One region of the Heyndrickxia sp. FSL W8-0496 genome, then DNA from elsewhere that is predicted to be linked to it. Evidence: riboswitches for the same ligand, from Rfam matches in the RefSeq annotation. Region 1 holds a riboswitch; the other holds the start of a gene.
What was found. A riboswitch is a leader RNA that binds a small molecule or an ion and turns the genes downstream of it on or off. The one in region 1 is predicted to bind FMN.
Positions count from the first base shown of each region.

Region 2: it holds a riboswitch for FMN, as region 1 does, so the genes downstream of both, ribD (bifunctional diaminohydroxyphosphoribosylaminopyrimidine deaminase/5-amino-6-(5-phosphoribosylamino)uracil reductase RibD) here and NST63_RS10340 (ECF transporter S component) in region 1, are expected to answer to the same signal.

Region 1 covers NZ_JBBOXX010000001.1:2,045,974-2,054,822, reverse strand. The annotation lists gene NST63_RS10365 (LysM peptidoglycan-binding domain-containing protein) at 1-265, opposite strand, end outside; gene NST63_RS10360 (CPBP family intramembrane glutamic endopeptidase) at 288-875, opposite strand; gene NST63_RS10355 (RecQ family ATP-dependent DNA helicase) at 875-2,332, opposite strand; gene NST63_RS10350 (helix-turn-helix domain-containing protein) at 2,319-3,383, opposite strand; gene NST63_RS10345 (ferredoxin) at 3,597-3,845, shown strand; gene NST63_RS10340 (ECF transporter S component) at 3,877-4,449, opposite strand; FMN riboswitch at 4,642-4,785, opposite strand; gene NST63_RS10335 (M23 family metallopeptidase) at 5,069-5,965, opposite strand; gene NST63_RS10330 (hypothetical protein) at 6,181-7,398, opposite strand; gene sigX (RNA polymerase sigma factor SigX) at 7,391-7,927, opposite strand; gene NST63_RS10320 (ATP-binding protein) at 8,149-8,849, opposite strand, start outside.
Region 2 covers NZ_JBBOXX010000001.1:3,833,732-3,842,580, forward strand. The annotation lists gene NST63_RS19440 (LysR family transcriptional regulator) at 1-491, shown strand, start outside; gene NST63_RS19445 (Bcr/CflA family multidrug efflux MFS transporter) at 673-1,887, opposite strand; gene NST63_RS19450 (polysaccharide deacetylase family protein) at 2,680-3,729, opposite strand; gene ribH (6,7-dimethyl-8-ribityllumazine synthase) at 4,109-4,576, opposite strand; partial or broken gene ribB (3,4-dihydroxy-2-butanone-4-phosphate synthase) at 4,607-5,221, opposite strand; gene ribE (riboflavin synthase) at 5,234-5,887, opposite strand; gene ribD (bifunctional diaminohydroxyphosphoribosylaminopyrimidine deaminase/5-amino-6-(5-phosphoribosylamino)uracil reductase RibD) at 5,902-6,984, opposite strand; FMN riboswitch at 7,219-7,366, opposite strand; gene NST63_RS19475 (catalase) at 7,776-8,849, shown strand, end outside.

The DNA.
Region 1 (8,849 bases):
AAAATGATTTTTTTAATATAAATGTATATAAGGAAAAACTAATAATTGGTAATAAAATAAAAAAAGTTAACAGTACTCTTAATAATGGGAAAGTCATTTTCCTTTTTTTCTTTTTTCTTTTTTTAGTTCTTGAACCGTGTAGTTCACTTCTAGTAGGTAGACGATGCACCTCTTCATTTTCTTCTATATTCGTCTCATCCATCTTTATCTTTTCAATTTTCTTTCGATGGATCTCAATTGGATCTTTATATGGATCCGTCCTCATTTTTCATCACTTCCACTGCACTTTACTTAATTGTCTTGTTATTATATTTGATACTTAAACCAAGCAAAAAATCAACAATAAAATGCATGACGATTGTTGTCACAACATTATGGTCAGAAAACTCGTAAACCAGGCCCATCCAAAAACTTAGAACTACGATGTTTACGATCAAAAACCAATGTCCCCAGTACCGAATATGTGCAATTGCAAAAACGATACTAGCAATAACGATTCCGAAATTCGTTTGAATGACTCCTCTAAATAGGAGCTCTTCACTTAATGCAATTACTGCTGCTAAAAAAAGAATCTCAAGGAATGAGCGGTCTTTAAATATTTTTTCATTTACCCCACCATCGTCATAATAATGTTGAGGTAGAACTCTCATCAAAATTAGATCTAATATAACGATGATAATCCCACTGACAACTCCCAATGATAGGATAGATGAATTTACTTTAAATAAATGAAGAAACGATCGATAATCATTAAATAAAAAAATAGACAAAATGATAGAAATTATTAAGATTATTACTTGTGTAATATATAAATGGAAAGTTAGTTCCCGTTTCGACAGCTGCTTTATTATATCTGATTGTTTGTTTTTTCTCATTATTTTTCGCCTCTCAGCAATAAATGACCTAGCATGGACTGCCAAGTTTTCTGTTGCTCCTCATTAATTGACTCTACTATTTCCATTTCAAAATCTTCCATCTGTACGCCACAATTATCACAACAGTTGTGAATCAGAAAGGTTTGAGTTTCATTAAAATACTCTAATATATCTTTTCGACGGCATGAGGTTGATTTTAACCATTTTATCATATCCATCAGTTTTAATTGTTTATATTGAATCCTACTATCTCGGATTTTTTTCACTTTGTTAATTAATACAGACTTTTCCTCTGATAACTTACTATAATAGATTAAAAAACGATGCTGTATTTCAGATAAGTTAAGAAGATCCACATGCTTTTTTCTTTCATCAGATAGATTATAAAACTGTTCTATTTGAGAATCAGTTGGCAGTTCTTGATCGAACATTTGTAATGGTAATAATTCATCCCCTGGAGCATATAAAAGAATGGCTATGCTCTGTTCTCCATCTCTACCTGCACGACCAATCTCCTGTAAATAAGACTCGATTTGATAGGGCATATGAAAATGAATAACAAAGCGAATATTATCTTTATTTACCCCCATGCCAAATGCACTTGTTGCACAAATTATCTGTATCTGATCATGTAAAAATTGTTGCTGTATCAGTATTCTTTGCTCTTGATCCATTCCTGCATGATAAGCTGCTATATTACCTATGCCCTCATTGCGAAGCAATTGAGCAATTTCTTCCGCTAGACGCTTACTTGAAAAATAGATAATGCCAGGCTTTTGTAGATGTTTAACCAAATATAAAAGTTTTGTAACCTTCATTTGATGGTTCCTAACTTTATCCACAGTTAATGAAATATTCGGGCGATCCACAGAGAATATTAATTGATTTACTCTTTTTAATCGCAAATATTTAATTATATCTTCACGTACTTCTTCTGTGGCTGTAGCAGTTAAAGCTAATGTAACCGGATTCCCAAGTAATGCTCGTACCTCATGTAAATTTAAATAATCTGGTCTAAAATCATGACCCCATTGTGAAATACAATGTGCTTCATCTACTACAAATAGAGAGATATTCAATTTCTTAATCTTTTCTAATACAAATTCATTTGTCAGCATTTCGGGTGAAATATAAATAAAACGATATAAATGTAATGTATTTAGTAATTTTTTTCGTTCTTGAAATGTAAGAAATGAATTCAATGCAATTACCTTTTTTTCTCCCATCATCCGAAATTGATCTACTTGATCCTGCATTAAGGACAATAATGGAGAGACGATTAAAACAGCACCTGTCATTAAATAACCCGGCAACTGATAACAAAGAGATTTTCCGGTACCTGTTGGCAATAATGCCAATGTATCCTTGCCGTTTAAAACCGAAGAAATGACATCCTCCTGCCCCGTACGAAACGAAGAAAAACCAAAATGATTATATAATTCATCAGTTAAGTTCATTGCCATTCCCCTTGTTTTTTGCTAATGCTAATCGAATTTGAAAATATGATACCTCTTGTATTACTTCTTTAATCGGCTTTAACTTTTTTTGCCCTACGATTGCCGCTGTTTGAATAATTTCAGTTTCTAATTCCTTTGATAAATATGGTGAAACATCCAAATCTACTTGATTTAGCAAAATTTCAATTACATGGTCTTCAATTGTATTCGTTTTAAGTTTACGTAATGTCGCTATTTCTTGAATCGAATGCCCGTTTTTTAATAATAAATAGGTTTCTTTCGTAGAATTTGTTAGAGGAACGGATTGATGGCTGTCTTTTATAAGCGAAAATAATAGCGGATATTCCGAATTATTCTGCAAAATTGTACCGAGCATAAAATGCAGTAAATGGATAAAACGATACCAATATTCCGTATACTCCATTCCGAAATATTCAGCGGATTGCTCTATCGTTAAGCCGACCTGTTGATTACCTGTCAAACGAATGAGGAATAATTCCGTTTTTTCCGGAGGTTCCTGTTTAAAAATGGAAGATAACTCATGAAATAATTTTATACTTATCTCTTGTTTTGAAAAATGTGATTGCTTAAAAAAGGATTTAATCCATCTTTGTGTATCTGGATCCCTGACAATTGGATAGTATTTTTGTATATCATGAATGAAATTTGAAAGAACCTGAACAAATAATGTCAACCGTCTCCAGAAAATGATTCCTACATCTTGGTATTTCAATCCGTTTAAGTATGAAGGAAATGTATCTTTTTCAAAAAAAACAGCTAATTCCTTACAACCTTTTTCAGAAAGGACGAACTTTAGTTCGTCTTGTTGAGCAATCAATCCATTTTGATATAGGTCATGGATGATCTCATCAAATACATTCCGTTGTAGATTGGGAAAGGTTTGAAAAAAAATACCTAAATTAAATAAGTGAGCATCCTGAATCGTCTGAGATGACTTCTTACCTTTAAGTAAATGGTAAATGGAATAAACTGTACGTACTCCTTCTATTCTTTGTAATTGAACTAATACAATAGCTTGTAAAAACGTCATTATGTTTTTACCTCTTTGTCTTTTTATGTCTAATTTTATCATGAATGATAAAGCTGTTGTTGATTATTTTTATGAACAAATTAAGAAACAGAAACTATCTATTGAAAAGTTGCTAGATGAGTTTTATTATTAGGATTGTATGAATAATAATGTTTCACAATTATATAGCTCCCAGATCAATGGGTATAGATAGATATTAGGAGGTCTTTTTTCATGCCAAAATATACAATAGTTGACCAGGATACATGTATTGCCTGCGGTGCCTGTGGCGCTGCTGCACCAGATATATATGATTATGATGATGAAGGAATTGCCTATGTGATTCTAGACAATAATAAAGGTGAAGTAGAGGTCCCTGAAATTTTAGAGGATGATCTTATTGATGCTTTCGAAGGATGTCCTACAGATTCAATCAAAATGGCTGATGAACCGTTTGATGGTGACCCACTTAAATTTGAATAATAATAAAAAAGCAAGTGCCAATGCACTTGCTTTACGTATTTTTAAGGATGGTTTGTTTATTAATCCAATTTTGCATTTTTGAAAACAATAGCATAAATATAATAGCTACTAAAATACCTTTTATGAAATTAAACGGAAGAACTCCAGCAAGAATATATTCTTTTACATTAGGTACTTGGAAATTCATTAAAGCTAGATATGCAGGTAGGATGACAAAATAATTTAATATACTCATCATTACTGCCATTGAAATCGTACCGACAAACAAAGCTAAAGTCATACCTTTTTTCGTTTTCATTCGTTGGTATATATAATAAGTTGGAAGTACAAATAAAAGACCTGCAAAAAGATTAGCAATATGACCAATTGGAATCCCTGTTTCACTACCTGTCGTAAGGAAATCCAATAAATTTTTTATAAGTTCCACTAATAAGGCTCCGATAGGTCCGAAGATTAGTGCGGCGATCAATGCAGGTATATCGCTAAAATCTACGGTTAAATAATTCGGAAATGGCGGAATGGGAATTTTTATTAACATGATGACATACGCTAAACTACTTAATACCGCAATACTTACAAATGATTTTAAACCTAATTTTTTCATACTTTCTCTCTCCTTATGAGATCCATCTCTTGTCAGAAGAAAGTTGCCTATTTTTGAGCATAAATAAACCCTCAAGGAAAGAACCTTGAGGGAGAAAAAGGCATGCTCAATAAGCGTTCAAAACCTGCATTTTTTGAACGCTAAGAGACTGTCTATCGAAGGGTTACCCTATTAATAGACTGCTCTAGGCACCTCCATCTTCTCCCATCCAGACTGTACTGTCGGCTTTGGAATCACACCAAATCCTGCCTTATTATTCTAAAGGCTCGCGGGCTAAAAGCATTTATGAGCTTTATTACCGCCGGTCGGGATTTTCACCCTGCCCCGAAGATGAATCGTATTTTTTTTACATTTTAAATTATATCCCATCACGATACAATAGGGAAGTAAAATGATTCTAAAAAGTTTTTTTATAGGCTCCTTTTCTCATCGTTGCTATTTAAGTAAAGTTATAACAAGAAATATCAACTGATGATCGCTAACGTTGAAAAAGCTGCATCACCATAGGAACCTCTAGAATTCTTTAATGCGAGTAAAATCCGACAAATGTGCATTTACAAAAGCAATAAACTATACGAAAACAGCCTTTTTATCATTAAGATGTATTGCTTTTCGATTATTATGTATGCTTAATGACGATTTTTTGCTTAGTATGAATTAAATCCTTGTTAGAAATATTATTCCATGACAGTAATTGATCAATTGTTACATCAAATTTCCTAGATATTTTACTTAATGTATCCCCTGATTGAACGATATACATTTCCTCTTTATCATTGTTAGATGATAAGAAGTTATCTACATATATTGGTTGACCTTTTTCTATCGATTGATTACCAATAATCTCAGCTAAAAAATGTGTAATAATGACCTTTCGATCAGCGATCGGTTTTGCAGTCAGATTTAGTGTCAATTGTTCTTCCTTTTGTTTTTCTTTTTGTACTTCCTGTAAATTACCTGCCACATCAATGACGCGGTAAGGATCATGATTAAGAGCAAATACAAATTGTCCTATCTCTCCTTCACCAAATACAGTAAATGGATCGATTGCATTTACTTTGTCAATGGTCCATTCGCCTTTATGAATTTCAAAATGAAGGTGAACTCCAGTGGAATTACCTGTATTACCCATTTTTCCGATTTCATCACCTTTTCCAACAATTTGTCCTTCAGCTACCATCCGATTTTGCAAATGGGCATAAACGGTCTCAAAACCATTGTCATGATGGATAAAAATAACATTCCCATATGATGGAGAATAGTATGAACGAATGACTTCTCCTCCTTCTACAGCATAAACAGCTGATTGATATTCCCCAGCAATATCCAAACCTTTATGGATGCCACTTCTAGAATCAAATACATCCGAAATTTCCCCTTCTGCAGGAAAGTACCAATCGTCCGTATTTTCATATATATTTATTTCGGCAGCTTGCACTCTTCCGCCTAAAATAAGCATGCTTACACATAAAGCCATGATCGCTACAATTAACATTCTTTTTAAATAATCAAGCATAATTTTCCTCCTCGGATAAACAAACTCTTGCTTAAACTTATATGACTGCTTGTATATTTTTAGAACATATTGTCAAAATCAAGTTTGCTAGAGCGAATCTTATTTTATGCTAAATCAAAGCTTTTATTCAAAACAAAAAAAACTGATACTTTTTAAAGAAACTATTGTTACACACAAAAAAGAGACATTCTATATTTGAGAATGCCTCTTTATTATTATTTTTTTATAGTGTATTTATTTGGGGCAATCGGTACCTTAATTGGTTTAGAAAAATCGAATTTCTCCCATTTCATTGGGGAAACATCTTTAAAGAGTACCTCCTTATATCCAAAGCTTTTCGCTGTTAACAAAATCCCATCTAACATTAATTGGTAATCCTCATTACCTTGTGAAAAATCAAGTAACTTATTGAATTCGATATTGAGACTGTTATCATGATTTTCTGTCGCTTTCAGATGAATCTGATTTGGAATGATTGGTTGATAAATATCATTTGGTGCTTTTTTCATATTTTCTATAGCGGAATTAAAAGAACTATATTCCAAATCTGAAGGTACTAAAAGTTTCATACCATTTGTTTGAAGATAGGAGAAATACCCAACATTCACTAACGGCGATACCTTATAAGATTTTAATAATCCGATATTATTTAATTGAATTGGATCCCCATTTTCATCAGAATAATCAACTTCTTTAATATGATTTAAAAATGAAAAACTGTATTGTAAAATACGAGTTAAATTCTGTTCTACATATTCTGGAACTTTCCTCACCTGATCCTTAGGAACGGTAATGTGGAGTTTCTTCTCATTTTGTCTATATTGTAATTCCCCAGGAATATTGGGTAAACTAGCAAACCCCCATTGTTCTAGTGGTAACGCTTCAGCAGTTTGCAAATAATTAGTAAACCAATCAATATCCGATTTGGAAACCTCCACACTAATTGGTACTAGGATAGCGTCTTTCGTAAAAACTCCATAGGTAAACATATCATTTTGTTGCAAATCTTGTTCATATATTGCTGACATGCTTTTTTTATCAATAGTACGTGCAGAGAACTCACTTACTATTCCTTCGTCTGGACTGACATCTCTTTTCTCTGAGAAAGAAAACTGCGAATTATGTTCAATATTTTGTTGATCTTGGTCTGTGACTGCTTTATTTTCTAATGATTCTTTTCTAGGCTCGATTGTAGATTTAGCTATTTCATTAGGATTAGATTGCATGAAGGAAGATGATATTAACACAACTATAATAGCAAAAGTGGCAATGATGACGGACGGAATCATTAGCATTTTCTTTTTACTTTGTTTTTTTTCAACTTTATATTTTATATTTCTGTAAATTTCCTCAGGACTCCGTTGATCTCTCATTTTTGGCATATTCAACAAAAGATTTTTGATATATTCTTCTTCATTTTCAAACTCAGCCATACCGTTGTACTCCCCCTTCCTGACCCTTTTCTACCATCATTTCTCGTAAGATTTTCAGTGTACGATGTTGTGTAATTTTCACTTTACTTTCAGACCATCCAAGTATTTCGGCCGTTTCTGCAATTGTTAATTCATTAAAATAGCGCATAATAATCACCATTTTTTGATCTTGAGTACAATGATCCAAACACTCATATAATTTTCTCATATCATCACTTTGAATAATTATTTCTTCAGGTAAGGCAGACGAATCTTTTAATTGGCTGCGATTCCAGTCAAACGTATCTAATAATTTTTTTTTCCAACTTTTTTGCTTACGAAAATAATCAATTGCTACATTTCGAGCAATGGAAAATAACCACGTTTTTTCTGAGCTGTTTCCTTCAAAATTTTGATACGCTTTTAATACTCTAATATATACCTCTTGAACTAAGTCCTCAGCTAGTTCACGACTTTTTACCATATAAAATAAGAATTGAAAAAGATCGCGATGATATCTTTGATGTAAATCATTGAAAACGGAGTCCATTCATCTCCCTCCTCCGTTATATATTTAGTCGCTATCAATAAGGATAAGTTTCAATTAATTTCGAAAACATTTCCCTTTATGAGTTTATACTACCAAAATACGAAAAAAAAAGCGCTACATTTCATAGCGCTTTTTTGTCATAATATTTTTATTATGATATTTTCAGTACTTGTTTCTCATGAAACAAGATTTCTCGGCAGCATTCATCAATCATTATTCATTTACTTAGGTAAAAAGAAGGAAAATGTCGTCCCTTGTCCAACCTTGCTTTTAACAGTTATATTTCCATCATGGGCTTCTACGATATTTTTAGCAATTGCTAAACCTAACCCTGTACCAGATTTACCACGTGTTCTCGCCTTATCCGCCTTATAGAATCGTTCAAAAACAAATGGAATATCTTCTTCAGGTATCCCAGAACCATTATCTTCGACATTAATCTGGAACCCTTTATTGGTTTCCTCAAACTTTACTTTGACATTCCCATTCTCTGGTGTATGTCTTATTGCATTATCGATTAAATTTGTTAAAACTTGTTCAATGCGGTCTGAATCAATGAAAAACGTATCTCTTGTAGATTGTATTTCACAGCTTAAATGGACATGGTTTTCCTTTGCTAAACCATTAAATTTATTTGTTACTCTTTCAATAAACGTGTGAATCGGTATGTCATCTTTTACTAAGGAAATATGACCTGCTTCCATTCTAGCTAAATCTAATAGTTCATTTACAAGTCTACCTATTCTTAGTGTTTCATCGTAAATAATTTTTGCAAATTCCTTTTTCTCTTCATCAGATGCAGCGATATCGTCAATGATTGCCTCACTATATCCTTGCAGCATTGCTACAGGTGTTCTTAACTCATGTGATACATTGGCTATAAAATCGTCTCGAAGCTTATCTAATCGCCTTTCTTCTGTCA
Region 2 (8,849 bases), 1.8 Mb from region 1:
CATTTGTCATTGGTGAGCATATAAAAAATAATGAAATCGATTTAGGTGTGATCCGCTTACCGATGGAATTAAGTGATTTTTCCTATCGACATTTATCAAAGGATCCTTATGTCGCTGTTTTTCCTAAAGAATGGGTCAATATAGAGCAGGCATCCATTTCTATGAGTCTTCTAAAAGACATTCCATTACTACTCTTGCATCGAATTAAAGGCTTAGGACAATATGAATTAATTTTAAATGAATGTAGAAGACATGGCTTTGAGCCAAATATTGTTTGTGAATGCCCTGATGTGACAATGATTCTCTCCCTCGTTTCGAAAGGAGTCGGGGCAACAATTATCCCTAAATACTCACTACTATCCTTTCAAACTACCAATATACGGGTTCTGTCTATAAGTGATACCGAGATCATGGCTGAATCTGCATTAATCTGGAGCAAGGACCGTTATTTAACGAAAAGCGCTAAATATTTTATTGAGATGTTTGAATAGGAAAAGGTGGACTATTTTTCCAAAAGAGTATAGATGTGAATTGGTCACCAGGCAATATTTACGAAACTTAGCGAGTGTTTACCATCTATCATAAGGAGAGAAATACTAGCCAATGGCTATCGATATTCATAAAAAAGGACAAAGCTCCCTATATCGAACTTTGTCTCTAAAATAGTAATCATTATTTTTTGTTATTGAGGAAGAGATAGACGAGTACCGCTCCTATTCCACATCCTGCTATCACAATGGCCATTGGCACTGCGGTATGGCTTCCACCTAGTCCTACAAGTGGTGCAACAATCGCTCCAAGAATAAAAGGTAATAAACCGAGTATTGCCGAGGCACTTCCAGCAGTTTCACTTTGATTTTGCATAGCTAATGAAAAGGATGTTGTACCAACCATCCCCACACTGGACACAACAATAAACAATGATGGAATAACCGCATATAACCCAGCATCGAGAAGAACAACAAGTAGTAAGATGACACCACCAATTGCACATAAGCTAATCCCGATAATAAACAGCTTTAGCTCTGAAACTCTGCCAGCTAAGCGGCCAGTCAATTGAGAAGCAATAATAATTCCCACACCATTAATCGCAAAAATTACACTAAACATTTGCGGTGAAACACCAAATATATCTTGTAAAACAAATGGTGATCCAGAAATATATCCAAACATTGCTGCGGATACAAGCCCTTGTGAGAAGGAGTAGCCCATAAACTGTCGATCAGTTATGATTAGATGAAAAGTGGAGAATGTTTGTTTTAATCCTCCTGGTGATCGCCTTTCACGTGGTAATGTTTCTTTTAATCCAAAGGAAACCGCTAACCACATTAAAATTCCGATGACAAAAAGAACAAAAAAGACTCCACGCCACGTAACAAAATGAAGCAGCTGTCCTCCAGCAATCGGTGCCAGAATTGGAGCAGCCCCATTAACAAGCATTAATAAAGCGAAAAATTTCGTTAGTTCGGTGCCAGAATACATATCTCTTACCGACGCTCGAGAAATAACAATTCCGGCTGCGCCAGTTGCCCCTTGAATAAAACGTAAGAAAATGAGCATCCAGATTGATGTACTGTAAGCGCAAAGAATAGATGCTACAGAATATAAAATAAGTGCGATTAATAGCGGCTTCTTTCGTCCACGAACATCACTTAAAGGACCAACTAAAAGCTGACCAAGCGCCAACCCGATGAGGCAAGCAGTTAAACTAAGCTGTGCAACCGATGTATTCGTATGTAGTTCTTCGGTGAGCTTAGGCAATGCTGGTAAATACATATCTATCGATAGTGGACCGAAGGCAGAAAGGGCACCTAATACAAAAGCAATCCATAATCTGCGTGACTTAGCCATCGATGGTGAATAGATAAGTTCCTTTTCCATATTCATCTCCTCCTTCCCCTTTCAATCATATGAACCTTCAAATATATAAGTATAAATTTTACCATAAACATTTAACATGCATCTACTCCAATTTTACGACACAGTACTTAGTGGTTTTCTATCGGAATATCAAAAGTGATTTTAGCAAAAGGCTGTTTTCGTCAAAGCCCAACTGCATGTTTTACACCCCATATAGGATTAGAGAGGTCTAATGGAGTTGGAGTTTTCAACTCTTATACCCGTGAAATGAAAGGGGGAGCTATATGAAACGATATTTTCATCTTTCACGGTAATCTATCACTCGCTTTGGTTACCTTGGGCACGCTTTTTTCTTCTTCACGGTAATCTTTCGTTCCCTTTCGTTACCCTGCACTCGCTTTTTTACCCTTTACGGTAACCTATCGCTCACTTTTGTTACCTTGCACACATTTTCACCCTTTATGGTAATCATTCGATCCCTTTCTTTAACTTGCACTCGCTTTTTTCTTCTTCATGGTAATCTATTATTCGCTTTCGTTACCTTTAACAAGCATTTTTCTTCTTCACGGTAATCTATCGCTCACTTTCGTTACCTTGCACTCGCTTTTTTACACTTTACGGTAATCTATCGTTCCCTTCCGTTACCTTGCACACACATTTTCACCTTTTACGGTAATCTACCGCTCGCTTCGGATAGCGCTTATTGATTCAAACTTTATTTAAACAACAATGTTTGAGAAAAAGCCAATCAAAAAAAAAAGAATGATCCATGATGAAATGGAGATCATTCTATCTGTTACATATATTGTTTTTAACCTGCTAAAACTGAACAGGCATATTCTCTTGTTCAAGTTTCTTAAAGGTATATCCTTGATTTTTCAAGTAGTTTAATAGTTCAGGCAAGTGATTAATCGTCTCCGTGCGGTCATGCATAAGAATAACAGGAGGGATATTCTTTGCCACTAAGTTTTCAACTTGTTGAATGACATCATTGACATATCGGCTATCCCGATACTTCCAATCTCTACTGTCTACATTCCAATCCCATAAAATAAAGCCTTGATTATGTACTGCTGTTTTATATTCTGGCTTCATATATGGATGGCTTCCGTAAGGTGTTCTGATAAGATGAGTAGTGATCCCGGCTAGTTTTTCTAAAGTTTGATTCGCTGTAACCATTTCACTAACTACTGTATCCTTAGATACATATATTTTCTTCACATCATGTGTAACACCATGTAGACCGATTGAGAACCCTCGTTGAATGGCATCTTGTACCTCTGTAGGAAATCTCCTCATATTTGGTTCTAACCAAAAGAATGTAGCTTCTGCTTGATATTGATCTAATATATTCATTAAATCTCCCATTCTATTTGAGGGACCATCATCAAATGTTAAATACACCACTTTACCTTCAGAAGGTTTTACTAATGGGAGAGTTGGATTGATTATATTATTCTTTTTATCAACGGATGCGGAGGACGTTTCGTTTTTCGATGAAGTATCTGCTTCTTCTTGTTTCTTCTCTTTTTCCGGATTCTTCGCTACTTGTTTTTGCTCTTGAGTAGTCGATTCTTTCTTTTCTTGTTCTGTCTTCGTATTTACTATTTCTTTCTCCTGCTTTTTCACTTGCTCTTTTTCAACTGGTTGATTTGCCTTTTGACTTTTTTCGACCTTTTTTACTCGTTTATGCTCTTCTTCGACTGAATCCTCTTTTTGAGATTGAGACTTTGCGACGACTTCTGCTGCTTTTGCTGTTGGATCTGAAACTTGTTGACTATGAATCTTAAAACCGATTATTACGAAAGAAACTAGCATAACCAAACCAATTAAACTAATTTTCCCTCTCCTATTCAACTTCTTCTTCATCTTTATGCACCGTCCCCCCTGATGTAATATATTTGTTATATAGAGTATAAAATTTACCAGGGAATAAATGGTGACAAAGAAGTTACAATTTTCGACTTTTATTGATAGACAGGCTATAAATTTATAGTTTAACAATTAAAATCTTTTGATTGATAATCAGTTTGATTGATTAGAATAAACCGGTTCAAAAATTGGGTCAACCTATGACGAGGCTATTCTTGTTCTTTTACGCACCAATAATAGTCTACTTCAACTAAATAATCACTTTTAGCAATTTCTAAATTTAAAAAAGGGGGTCTGACCCCAAAATACAATGTTTAGATTCGAAAAGCTTGATCTAATCACAATATTTCATGTGGGGTCTGACCCCCTTAAATGGTTATTCTACTATTTTAGATAGGTTTGCCATTTCGATGGCGGAGACGGCTGCGTCCCAGCCTTTGTTTCCTGCTTTTGTTCCAGCTCGTTCGATGGCTTGTTCGATTGTATCTGTTGTTAAGACACCGAATATGACTGGGATTCCTGTATTTAATGAAATGGCTGCTATGCCTTTGGCTGCTTCATTACAAACATAATCAAAGTGTGGGGTTGATCCTCTTATTACCGTTCCGAGAGTGATGATCGCATCATATTTATTTGATTTAGCCATTTTTTGTGCAATGAATGGAATTTCAAATGCACCTGGCACCCATGCGATTTGAATATCTTCTTCATCCACCCCATGTCTTTTTAATGCGTCTATAGCACCCCCTAATAATTTACCTGTGATAAATTCATTAAATCTTCCTACTACAATACCAACTTTCAATCCTGTTCCTACTAAATTCCCTTCAAATGTATAGCTCATTTTTATTCCTCCTAATGTTGTTTATTTTACGCGGATATTGCTTTCTATTTCTTTTCGATAACGAATCAGGTCGTGAATCGTCACCAATTTCAATTGAAATTCATCCGCTATCTTACGCAATTCCTGGACCCTTGCCATTGTGCCATCTTCATTTATAACCTCACAAATAACTCCAGCTGGTGAAGCACCTGCGAGCTTTGCAAAATCAACAGCTGCTTCCGTATGTCCCGGTCTTGTTAAAACGCCGCCTTCCTTCGCAATTAATGGAAAGATATGGCCAGGACGTTTAAAATCGCTAGACACCGAGGTACTGTTACTAAGCTCTCTAATCGTCGTTGATCGTTCATATGCAGAAATCCCAGTAATTGTAGAGTTGTGATCAACACTGATAGTAAAGGCAGTACCAAAATGATCTGTATTCTCTACAGTCATCGGTGCTAATTCAAGGCGATTAGCTATTTTTTCATCGACTGGAACACAAACTAGTCCTTTACCCTGTGTAATCATAAAGTTAATCACATCAGGAGTTGCCTTTTCAGCTAGAGCGACAAAGTCTCCTTCATTTTCCCGATCCTCATCATCACAAACGATGATCACTTTTCCTGCCCTTAGCTCATCTAATGCTTCTTCAATGGAATCAAACATGGTTTCTCCTCCTTATATAAACCCATTTTCTTTTAACATTTCATTCGTAATCATTGTTTTTCTAGAATGGTTCGAATCACGAAAATGAAGGAAATGCTCCATATACTTGCCTAGCATATCGCACTCAATATTCACCACATCTCCCATTTTCTTTTCAGACAAAATCGTTTCTGATAAGGTGTGAGGGATTAAAGAAATAACAAAGGATTGATCGTGTATTTCAAATACAGTAAGGCTTGTTCCGTCAATGGCAACAGATCCTTTATGAATGATGTATTTCAATCGTTCTTTAGTTGTTTCAATCTCATAATAGCGAGCATTATCCGCTTGCCAGATTCGCTTAATCATTCCTGTTCCATCTACATGTCCTGAGACGAAATGACCCCCAAATCTACCATTAGCAGCCATGGCACGTTCCAAATTCACCTTCGAACCTTGCTTCAGCCCTACTAAGCTGGTCGACTGAAACGTTTCGGGCATTACATCCAGATGGAAGCTGTCCTGCGTATACGTTGTCACCGTTAAACAGACCCCATTGACAGAAATACTATCTCCGTTATGCATATCCTCTATTATCTTTTTAGCCATGATCTCTAATTTCATCGCATGACCCGATTTTCTGATGCTCCTAATCATTCCTATTTCCTCAATAATTCCTGTAAACAACTGTTGCCACCTCCTTACATAGCTTTTGAGATGATTCGGATATTACTACCTATTTTCTTCACTTCATTAATCTCTAGTTCCAACGCCTCATGTATTTCAGATATTCCCTCGCCAGCAAATGAAGTGGGCGCCATTCGGCCACCAATTAGTTTAGGTGCAATATACGTAATCACTTGTTGAAATGCCCGCTCCTTTAGGAAGCTACCAAGGACTTCGGCTCCTCCTTCAACGAATAGAGAGGTTATGCCCATCGTTGCCATCTCTTTGAGCAAAGTCTTTATCTCTATCTTCGGAGAATCCATCTGGAGAAAATGAACATTTCTATTTTTATATAAATCCATCTTTTCTTTTTTTACATTTGAACCAGTGACAATCCATGTTTCTACCAGTCCATCAGAAACAATTTTCGAATCAATCGGAGTCCGTAAATTTGTATCTAAAATAAACCTGACAGGACTTTTTCCTCCGCCTGCTTGCCTTGTTGTTAAACTCGGATTATCTTTGATAATCGTGTTAACCCCAACAAGTATGGCATCATGAGTATGCCTAAAATAATGCACATCCTCCCGCGCCTCACTGCTTGTGATCCACTTGCTTTTGCCTTCTTCTGTAGCTATTTTTCCATCCAGACTAATTGCTGACTTCAAGGTGACAAAAGGTAGTCCTGTTTGAATAAAATGTGTGAACACCTGATTGATTTGGCTCGCATCTTCGCTTAACACGCCAACTTCAACCTGTAACCCTGCATCTTGAAGCCGCTCAATCCCTTTACCTGAAATCTTTGGATTCGGATCAGCCATTGCGATGACCACCCTTTTCACTCCAGATTTAATCACTAAATCTGCACAAGGTGGAGTTTTACCAAAATGACAACAAGGCTCTAAAGTGACATACATCGTAGCCCCTTTCGCATGATCCCCTGCCATGCGAATCGCATGTACCTCAGCATGCGGCTCCCCCGCCTTCAAGTGGGCACCCATTCCCACAATTTGATTATTTTTCACGATCACCGCACCTACTGCAGGATTTGGTGTCGTTTGTCCATTTGTACTCATTGCAAGGTTAAGGGCGAGTTTCATATAATAATGATCATTCATTCTACATTCTCCTTACAAAAAGTATTTGATGTCATACAACGGGACAAATAAAAAACCCTGAAGAATGATTCTTCAGGGTTTAAAAATGAGAATAGAAAAATAAAGGTATATATGAAACCTTTCCTATCCTTATTTATGTATAGCAAAATAAAGGTTTTGCCCGCAACAAAAAAAACCTTATTTTCCAATCAACAACAAAGAAAGGGAAAGACTGTTCGAACTTACCCAATTTCTTTTTTCCTTCTCCCATCCAGACTATAACTGTCGGCTCTGGAGTTGCACCAGATCCACCGTTTAACAAATGTTAACCGGGTCACGGACTAAGAAACATGACTGTTTCATCACCGCCGGTAGGGAATTTCACCCTGCCCCGAAGGATACTATTTAATTAGTGCTTATTATATCGCTAAAATTTAATAAATCAAACATTTTGTTTTAAAAAAAATAAATTGGTTATTTTTATGCATGAAAATCAATTAACCCTCTTGCTTACCATCCAAAAATAAAAACTCCCAACTGGTAGAAAAATTGAGAACCTATTTAAATCGTTATAATAAAACTTTAGATGCTTTCTTAGATAAATAATCAATTATAGAAAAGCACACCGGAAGACTCCTTTCCGCTATTCCACTTACTAAGGAAAATTCAATAAATGAATGAACTCATTTACTTATGGTACGGTTCAGCGAGATGAATCTTTGCGGCCCCCCGCTTAATGTTCATTGGTCTAAGTATCGACATTCTCCCATATAATTCATTGAAATTAGACTAAAATGATTGGAGGAGAATGTATGGATAATCACGATACAAATCCGCGAGAAAACTATCCAGAACAGAATCATCCTCAGCAAAAACAAGCACCAGGAAGTAGCTATCAATGGAATATAGACCTTCCAGCTAAACTCCACTCTCAAACTGTGGGTAAACGGGGACCAATATTAAAACAAGATAATATTGAACATGAAACATTACAAACATTTATACATGAAAAGATGAAAGAAAGACCCGTGCACGTTAAGGGATGGGGTGCTTTTGGTCAATTTGAAACGTTATATTCTATGTCAAATTATACATCCCTTTCATTTTTACAACAGCCAGGAACAAGGGTTCCAGTATTTGTACGGTTCTCACTTGCCGTCAGCACAAAAGGCACACCTGATACATCAAGAAATGTACGGGGCTTTTCCACAAAATTTTATACAGATGAGGGCATTTTTGATCTTATATGTAACCACATTCCAGTATTTTCTGTACGTGATACCATTCGTTTCCCTGAAGCAATTAAGGCATTTCTTCCTTCACCAAAAAGCAACTTAATAGATCCAAGCCGTTACTGGAATTTTGTTGCAAGGGCACCTGAGTCGTTATTATTTACACTTCTTGTTTACTCTAATCTAGGTACAGTTAAAAGTCTTCGTCATTTACCTGGTTATAGTGTCAACACGTATGTTTGGAAAAATGCTGAAGGAAAGCGACATTATGTTAAGTATACTTGGTCACCACTGGCAGGTCAGCAGTACATTCGGAATGATGAAGCAGTGAAATTAGCAGGGGAAAATCCTGATATTGCTGGGCAGGATTTATATAATGCGATTGAAAAAGGAGAACAAGTAGAATATGGATTGTATGTCCAAGTGATTGATCCAGATAAAGCTGCAGGACTTCCATACGATCCATTAGACGCTACGAAGATTTGGGATCAGCAACAATTTCCGTTTCATCCTGTCGGTCGCATGGTGTTAAACAAAAATCCAGATAACTACATGGAGCAAGTTGAAAAAGCGGCCTTTTCACCATCGAATTTACTGAATGGTGTTGAATTATCCGATGATAAAATGTTACAAGGACGTGCCAATGTTTACTGG